DNA from 2 places in the Streptomyces sp. NPDC005574 genome. Region 1 is predicted to be linked to the other one. Evidence: riboswitches for the same ligand, from Rfam matches in the RefSeq annotation. Region 1 holds a riboswitch; the other holds the start of a gene.
What was found. Region 1 has a riboswitch for S-adenosylmethionine ahead of thrC (threonine synthase). Riboswitches for the same ligand answer to the same signal wherever they lie in the genome.
Positions count from the first base shown of each region.

Region 2: it holds a riboswitch for S-adenosylmethionine, as region 1 does, so the genes downstream of both, ABZT03_RS33395 (aminotransferase class V-fold PLP-dependent enzyme) here and thrC (threonine synthase) in region 1, are expected to answer to the same signal.

Region 1 is NZ_JBEXCW010000002.1:164,055-168,461, reverse strand. It holds gene ABZT03_RS02435 (trehalose-6-phosphate synthase) at 1-346, opposite strand, end outside; gene ABZT03_RS02430 (glucosyl-3-phosphoglycerate synthase) at 465-1,409, opposite strand; SAM riboswitch class I at 1,570-1,724, shown strand; gene thrC (threonine synthase) at 1,740-3,023, shown strand; gene ABZT03_RS02420 (MoaD/ThiS family protein) at 3,162-3,437, shown strand; gene ABZT03_RS02415 (cold-shock protein) at 3,880-4,086, shown strand.
Region 2 is NZ_JBEXCW010000078.1:27,687-32,093, reverse strand. It holds gene ABZT03_RS33405 (cytochrome bc complex cytochrome b subunit) at 1-962, shown strand, start outside; gene trpD (anthranilate phosphoribosyltransferase) at 1,093-2,157, shown strand; SAM riboswitch class IV at 2,226-2,342, shown strand; gene ABZT03_RS33395 (aminotransferase class V-fold PLP-dependent enzyme) at 2,523-3,884, shown strand; gene ABZT03_RS33390 (Lrp/AsnC ligand binding domain-containing protein) at 3,925-4,206, opposite strand; gene ABZT03_RS33385 (rhomboid family intramembrane serine protease) at 4,203-4,407, opposite strand, start outside.

The DNA.
Region 1 (4,407 bases):
CGAAGACGGGCTCCAGCGGGGTCTGGTACAGCATGTGGTGGACGAACCAGAGCACCGAGTTGGCGATGCCGTTGTAGGCGTCGGCGTGCACGTCGGCGGGGATGTCCAGCATCCGTACGCCGTCCTCGCCGACCCCGCGCCGGACCGCCTCGCGGTCGCCGTCGCCGAGGGCGGAGCACACCCACAGGGCGCCGGCGTCGGGCCCGATCGCGGACAGGCCGGAGACGAGCCCGCCGCCGCCACGCCTGGCGTGCAGCGAGCCGTCCTCACGCACGTCGTAGGAGACCGGGCCGCGGTTGGACGCGACGAGTACCTGGGCGCCCTGAGCAGCGCGGGTGGAAGCCATACGCCTCAACCTAGCCCGGCCCGTAAACGCTCAAACGTGCGGTCCGACGTACGGCGGCGGGGTCCGGGGCCGCGCCCGGACCGGCCCGGTGCGCGCACGGCCCCCGGACCCGGCCCGGTCAGGCCACCTTGCGGGTGGCGTACTCGGCGATCTCCACCATGGGCGGCCGTTCCTCGGTGTCCACGGAGTACGTGCGCGGCTCGAATCCGTCCTCGCCCCGTTCGAACTGGGTGAGGGAGGGGCGGATCAGGTGGCCGCGGGCCAGCCGCAGCTGGGCCGTGCGGTAGATCGCGGCGGCCATCCGGCCCAGCGCCTGGCCGTCCTGGTGGCGGTGCTTGCGCACCCCGACGTCGACCTGGGCCAGGGCGTCGAGGCCGACCAGGTGCAGCGCGTCGACCAGCATGCCCAGCTCCACGCCGTAGCCGACCGGGAACGGGAGCTGTTCCAGGAGGGAGCGGCGGGCCGCGTACTCGCCGCCGAGCGGCTGCACGAAACCGGCCAGCTGGGGCCAGTGCATGTTCAGCAGCGGGCGGGCCATCAGCTCGGTGACCCGGCCGCCCTGGCCGGCCCGGCCGCCGAGCGGGCGGTCGTACATCGCCTTGACGAGGTCGACGCCGGGATCGGTGAGCAGCGGCCCCACGATCCCGGAGACGAAGTCGGAGGAGAACTCCTTCAGGTCCGCGTCGATGAAGCAGACGATGTCCCCGCCGGTCACCAGGAGCGAGCGCCACAGGACCTCGCCCTTGCCCGGCACGGGCGGGATGTGCGGCAGGATGTCGTCGCGGTGGACGACCCGGGCGCCGGCCGCGGCGGCCACCTCGGAGGTGCGGTCGGTCGACCCCGAGTCGACGACGACTATCTCGTCGACGAGCGGGACCTGATGCATGAGGTCGTGACGGATCACGGCGACGATGTCACCGACCGTCTCCTCCTCGTTGAGCGCGGGCAGCACGACGGAGACCGTCTGGCCCGTCATGCGTTTCGCGGCCAGGATCTTGTGCAGCGGGCGACTGGTCATGGACCAGGAGCGGGTGCTCAGCCAGCGCTCGACTTCTTCCAGCACGGTGCGCGGCTCCTCTGCGTTCTGTCGGCGAGAAGTGGATCAGCTGTGATCCATCTCGCGGTGCGGACGACTCTCTCAACTGTCCTGGCCTTCGGTTACAGTCTTGAACAACGCTGATGACCATCGCATGTCGGGGGTCGTTGCGCGTACAACTACATACCGCTCATCCAGAGGGGCAGAGGGATACGGCCCGTTGAAGCCCCGGCAACCCTCCAGCCGGTCTCGTGGATCACTGTTGATCATCACGCGAGGCTCCCGGCTAGGGAAGGTGCCAAATCCGTCTCATGGCGAAACGCGTCGTGAGGAAGATGAGGAAAGGGCCTCGCCTCCATGGCTGTGCAGACCGTTGCAAGCACCACCGACTCCGTAGACCTCGGCCCCGCTGCCGCGCTCTCCTGCCGCGAATGCGGCCACCGCGTGCCCCTCGGCCCGGTCTTCGCCTGCGAGGAGTGTTTCGGCCCGCTCGAGATCGCCTACGACTTCTCGGCCTACGACACCGAGGAACTCCGCAAGCGCATCGAGGCGGGACCGGCGAACATCTGGCGGTACGCGCCGCTGCTGCCCGTCCCGGCCGACGTGGCGGACAAGCCCAACATCAACCCCGGCTGGACCAAGCTCGTGCGGGCCGACAACCTGGCCCGCGAGCTGGGCGTCGACGCCGGCAGGCTGTTCGTCAAGGACGACTCCGGCAACCCGACGCACTCCTTCAAGGACCGTGTCGTCGCGCAGGCCATCGAGGCCGCCCGCGCCTTCGGATTCACCACCCTGTCCTGCTCCTCCACCGGCAACCTGGCCGGCGCGGTCGGCGCCGCCGCCGCCCGGGCCGGTTTCCGCTCCTGCGTGTTCATCCCGCACGACCTGGAGCAGGGCAAGGTCGTCATGGCCGCGGTGTACGGCGGCGAGCTCGTCGGCATCGAGGGCAACTACGACGACGTGAACCGCTTCTGCTCCGAGCTGATCGGTGACCCGGCCGGCGAGGGCTGGGGCTTCGTCAACGTCAACCTGCGGCCGTACTACGCCGAGGGCTCCAAGACGCTGGCGTACGAGATCTGCGAGCAGCTCGGGTGGCAGCTGCCCGACCAGCTCGTGGTGCCGATCGCCTCCGGCTCCCAGCTCACGAAGATCGACAAGGGTCTTCAGGAGCTGATCGGGCTCGGGCTGGTCGAGGGCAGGCCGTACAAGATCTTCGGTGCGCAGGCGGAGGGCTGTTCCCCGGTGTCGGTGGCCTACAAGGCGGGCCACGACGTCGTCCGGCCGCAGAAGCCGGACACCATCGCCAAGTCGCTGGCCATCGGCAACCCGGCCGACGGGCCGTACGTCCTGGACATCGCGCGCCGCACGGGCGGCGCCGTGGAGGACGTGAACGACGAGCAGATCGTGGACGCCATCCGGTTGCTCGCCCGGACCGAGGGCATCTTCGCCGAGACCGCCGGCGGCGTGACGGTCGGCGTCACGAAGAAGCTCATCGAGAGCGGTCTGCTGGACCCGACCCTCACGACGGTCGTGCTCAACACGGGTGACGGCCTCAAGACGCTGGACGCGGTGGCGGACACGGGACTGACGGCGACCATCCGCCCCAGTCTGGAGTCGTTCCGGGACGCCGGTCTCGGCTAGTCGTCGTCCGTCACCCGCGCCGCCCGCCCGTCGCCCGTCCGCGCGGGCGCCGGGGCCGGCCGCGCCACGCGGCGGAGCCGCACACCCACGGGGCCCCGCGCCCCCTTCAGGGTTCCATCCGACCGGAGGTCACACCGTATGAGCGTCAACGTCCGCATCCCCACCATCCTGCGCACCTACACCGGCGGCAAGGCCGAGGTGACGGCCGAGGGCGGGACCCTCGGCGAGGTCATCACGGACCTGGAGAAGAACCACACCGGTATCGCCGCCCGGGTCCTGGACGACCAGGGAAAGCTGCGCCGTTTCGTCAACGTGTACGTGAACGACGACGACGTGCGTTTTGAGCAGGGGCTGGAGACGGCCACCCCCGACGGCGCCGGCGTGTCGATCATCCCGGCCGTGGCCGGCGGCTGACCGAGGCCGATCATTACCCTCGGTAATGCCGATCACCAGGAGTTCATGTGATTGCCCCCTCCGCGAGAGAAGCGGAGGGGGCAATTCTGTATGGTTGAGCGCGGTACAGTTGGGGAACCCGCGGTCTTCCGCATGACGGACGCATATGAGTTCAGGCTCCGCGTGCGACGATAAATGGCCAAAGTGTGCGGGTATTTTGCGCCATTCACTCCTTTTGTGGAGCCCGACTTGCCCTGAGTTCGGGCGAATTCTCCGTACATTCCCGACCGGTCATGCCTGGAATTCTCGTCCGATTGACCTGTTGCAGAGGGCAGTTGGGCAGATACATTCGGCCGCGGTCGACGCGTTCCGGCGCACGCCCCCGTCCATGTGGGGGGGTGAGGTCTGACCCGGATCCGCGAAGTGCGGGTCCGCGCAAGGGCCAGTAATAGGGGAGTTAGGCATGGCTCAGGGCACCGTCAAGTGGTTCAACGCGGAGAAGGGGTACGGCTTCATCGCGGTCGACGGTGGTGCGGATGTTTTCGTCCACTACAGCGCGATTCAGATGGACGGCTACCGCACCCTGGAAGAGGGTCAGCGAGTCGATTTCGAGATCTCGCAGGGCCAGAAGGGGCCGCAGGCGGACATGGTCCGACTGGCGACCGGCTGAAGCACGCGCCGACTGACAGCGTCGTTCTTCTGTTCTTCTTCGGAGGGCTCGTATCCCATGGGGAGTCATGGGTTACGAGCCCTTCGGCGTGTCCGGGACCCGCTCGCACGCCGATCGCGCGCCGTTCGCGCCCCGCGGAGCGCCCCCTCGATCCCGGGCAGGCGCTTGCACTCGGCATGGGCGAGTGCTAATCATTGGCGTTAGCACTCTGCAGGTGAGAGTGACAACGAGGATCGGGTCGGTGAGGCCCGCAGGCCAGGTGGGGCAAGGAACCACAGGGTCGGCGAGCCGTCCGTCGCGGGCGCCAGCGCGGTCCGGAGA
Region 2 (4,407 bases), on a different contig from region 1:
TCATGCTCGGTCTGGTGGTCGGCCACCTGATCCTGGTCTTCTACCACAAGCACACGCAGTTCGCGGGTCCCGGAAAGACGAACAACAACGTCGTCGGCATGCCGCTGCTGCCGGTCTACATGGCCAAGGCCGGAGGCTTCTTCTTCCTGGTCTTCGGTGTCATCGCGGCCATCGCGGCGATCGCCTCGATCAACCCGATCTGGGCCATGGGCCCCTACCGGCCGGACATGGTCTCCACGGGCGCCCAGCCCGACTGGTACATGGGCTTCTCCGAGGGCCTGATCCGTGTGATGCCGGGCTGGGAGATCAACTTCTGGGGTCACACGCTCGTGCTGGGCGTGTTCATCCCGCTGGTGATCTTCCCGCTGGTCCTGGTCGCGATCGCGGTGTACCCGTTCATCGAGTCCTGGGTCACCGGCGACAAGCGCGAGCACCACATCCTGGACCGCCCGCGCAACGTCCCCACCCGGACGGCGTTCGGTGTGGCCTGGATGACCTGGTACTTCGTCCTGCTGATCGGTGGCGGCAACGACATCATCGCCACCCACTTCCACCTGTCGATCAACGCCATCACCTGGTTCGTCCGGGTCGCGTTCTTCGTGGCGCCGGTCATCGCGTTCGTCATCACCAAGCGCGTCTGCCTCGGCCTCCAGCGCCGCGACAAGGACAAGGTGCTGCACGGCCGCGAGTCGGGCATCATCAAGCGCCTGCCGCACGGTGAGTTCATCGAGGTGCACGAGCCGCTCAGCCAGGAGCAGCTGCACACCCTCACCGCGCACGAGCAGTACAAGCCGGCCGAGATCGGCGCGACGGTCGACGCGAACGGTGTCGAGCGGAAGGTGAAGGGACCCGAGAAGCTGCGCGCCAAGCTGAGCGAGGCGTACTACGGCGACGAGTCCCAGATCCCCAAGCCCACCGTCGAGGAGTACAAGGAGATCACGAGCGGCCACGGCCACCACTGATCGCTGCGCACGCCACTGAGGGGCCCTCGTCCGGTGTTCGGACGGGGGCCCTTCGCCGTGCCCTGGGCTGGATAGGGTGGTCCCGTTGAGATCCGCGTCCCGAGGTACGGGACCGACCCAGGAGCGGCTGATGAGCGCTGTGACCCCCGCTGGAGGCGACACCACGGCGGGCCGTTCCTGGCCCGAGGTACTGAGCGCGCTGCTCGGCGGCCGGGACCTGAGCGCCGGCGACACGGCGTGGGCGATGGACCGCTTCATGAGCGGCGAGGCCTCGGACGCGCAGATCGCGGGCTTCATGGTGGCGCTGCGGGCCAAGGGCGAGACGGTCGAGGAGATCAACGGCCTCGTCGAGGCGATGTACGCGCACGCGCAGCCGCTGGACATCCCCGGGCCGGCCGTCGACATCGTCGGTACCGGCGGCGACCGGGCCAGGACGGTCAACATCTCGACGATGTCCGCCGTGGTGATCGCGGGCACCGGCGCGAAGGTGGTCAAGCACGGCAACCGGGCGTCGTCGTCGGCGAGCGGCTCCTCCGACGTGCTGGAGAAGCTCGGCATCAACCTGGACCTGTCGCCGGAGGGCGTGGCGCGGGTGGCGGAGGAGGCTGGGATCACCTTCTGCTTCGCGGCCAAGTTCCACCCGTCGATGCGGTTCGTCGGAGGCGTCCGGCGCGACCTCGGCATCCCGACCTCGTTCAACCTGCTCGGTCCGCTGACCAACCCGGCCCGGGTCACGGCCTCGGCGATCGGCTGCTTCGACACCCGGATGGCCGGTCTGATCGCCGGCGTCCTGGCCGAACGCGGCTCGTCCGCGCTTGTGTTCCGCGGCGACGACGGCCTCGACGAGCTGACGACCACGGCCACCTCCCGGGTGTGGACCGTCCGCGACGGCAAGGTGACCGAGGGGGCCTTCGACCCGCGTGACGTCGGCCTCGAACTCGTCCCGGTGGAGGCGCTGCGCGGCGCCGACGCGTCGTACAACGCGGAGGTCGCACGGCGGCTCCTCGACGGCGAGACCGGGCCCGTGCGCGACGCGGTCCTGTTGAACTCGGCGGCGGCACTGGTGGCCCTGGAGCCGACCGGGGCGCCGCTGACCGAGCAGATCCGCGCCGGGCTGGGCAGGGCGGCCGAGTCGATCGACTCCGGCGCGGCCAAGCGGACCCTGGAGCGCTGGGTGGCGGCCAGCAACGCGTAGCCGGGCGGCGTCCCGCGATCCGGACAGGGGTTGCGGGACGCCGATCACCTCCCGTACGTTCGTGCGCAGGTCATGAGTGACAGTCATGAGGCCCCGGCCGACTGTCCGGCAACCCTCCGTCCGTGGCGGGGTGCCCCGGGTGAAGACCAGGCCGCAGGCAGCGAGGTCTGCGGCAAGCGCGGACCCCTCCCACTCCTTCGAGTGGACGAAGCCCAGGGGTCCTGGTCTCGAGGGAGTCCCCCGTGAGCAAGCGAATGCGATAGGGCCGCAGAGCCCCGCCTCCGCATCCCCTTCTCCAGCCTTTTCCCGCGCCGGGCCGTGTCGTGCCCGCGCGGTGATTCCGCCGCCTCTCACGGGAGTTCGCCATGTCCGTCTCCACCGTTGCCGCCGCCCGGTCGCTTTGTGCCCCGCTGCCCGTTCTGGGCGCGGACGTCACCGTCCCGCTCGTCACGGGCGGCGAGGTCACCTACGCCGCGCTCGACTACGCGGCCAGCGCCCCCGCCCTCCAGCGGGTCTGGGACGACGTCGCCGCGTACGCCCCGTACTACGGCAGCGTGCACCGCGGTGCCGGATACCTCTCGCAGCTGTCGACCGACCTGTTCGAGAACGCCCGGGTGACGGTCGCCGAGTTCCTCGACTGCCGCACCGACGACCAGCTGATCTTCACGCGGTCCACCACCGACTCCCTCAACCTGCTCGCCGCCGCGCTCCCGGCTGGCTGCCAGGTCTTCGTCTTCGAGACCGAGCACCACGCCTCGCTGCTGCCCTGGAAGGACGCCCGGGTCACCTACCTCGACGCCCCGCGCACCCCGCGCCAGGCCGTCGAGACCCTGGAGCGCGCCCTCGCCGCCCGCGACCCGCGGGGCCCGGCCCTGGTCTGCGTCACCGGCGCCTCGAACGTCACCGGCGAGCTGTGGCCCGTACGGGAGCTGGCGGCCGCCGCGCACGCCCACGGGGCCCGGATCGTGCTGGACGCCGCCCAGCTGGCCCCGCACCACCCGGTGTCGGTGCGGGAGCTGGACGTCGACTGGGTCGCCTTCTCCGGCCACAAGCTGTACGCGCCGTTCGGCTCCGGGGTGCTGGCCGGCCGCGCCGACTGGCTGCGGGAGGCCGACCCGTACCTCGCGGGCGGCGGCGCCAGCCGCAAGGTCACCCGGCGCGAGGACGGGGGAGTGGACGTCGAGTGGCACGACACCGCCGCCCGCCACGAGGCCGGCTCGCCCAACGTCATCGGCGTCCACTCCATCGCCTCCGCCTGCAAGGCCCTCACCGAGGCCGGCTTCGACAACCTGGTCGCCCGGGAGCGGCAGCTGATCGACACCGTCCGCGCCGGCCTCGCCGAGGTGCCCGAGGTGCGGGTGCTGTCGCTGTTCGGGGACGACGCCCCACGCGTCGGCGTGATCTCGTTCGTCGTCGAGGGCTGGAACAGCTCGCACTTCGCCGCGGCGCTCTCGGCCGAGTACGGCATCGGTGTCCGCGACGGCCTGTTCTGCGCCCACCCCCTGGTCCGCACCCTGCTGGGCGGCGACCCCGGGACCCAGGGCGAGTGCGGCGCCCCCGAGGCGGCGCCGGGCGAGAAGTCCCTCAACGCGATCCGGGTGAGCTTCGGCGCGGGGACCCCCGACGAGCATGTGGAGCGGTTCGTGGGCGCCGTACGGGAACTGGTGCGGGACGGCGCCCGGTGGCAGTACCGCACGGAGGGCGGCCGCTGCGTCCCGGCGGTGTGAGGGCCCTCGCGGCGGTGCCCGGAGGCGGTGTCTCAGGCGGTCAGGAGTCCAGCCCGATCGCGAACGCCGCCTCCAGGTCGTGCTGCGAGTAGGTGCGGAACGCGACGTGCGTGTCCGTGCCCTCGACCCCGGGGATCTTGCTGATCCGCCCGGGGATGACCTCCGCGAGGTCCTCGTGCCGCGCGACCCGGACCATGGCGATCAGGTCGTAGGTGCCGGTGACCGAGAAGACCTCGCTGACGGACTCCAGGGCGGCGATCGACTCCGCGATCTCGGGAATCCGGTCCACGCTTGTCTTGATGAGGACGATCGCGGTGATCACGGCTGGTTCTCTCCCTCGGGGGCCGGAGCTGGGGCGGAGTTCACTCTAGTGGTACGGCCGAAACGCACCCACGCGTAGCAGAAGCCCGCCGCGAACCCCACCAGGTGCGCCAGGTAGGCGACGCCCGGCCCCTGGGGCGCCCGCCCCGCCGCCAGCCACTGCAGGGCCGCCCAGAAGGGCAGCACGACCCAGGCGGGGAAG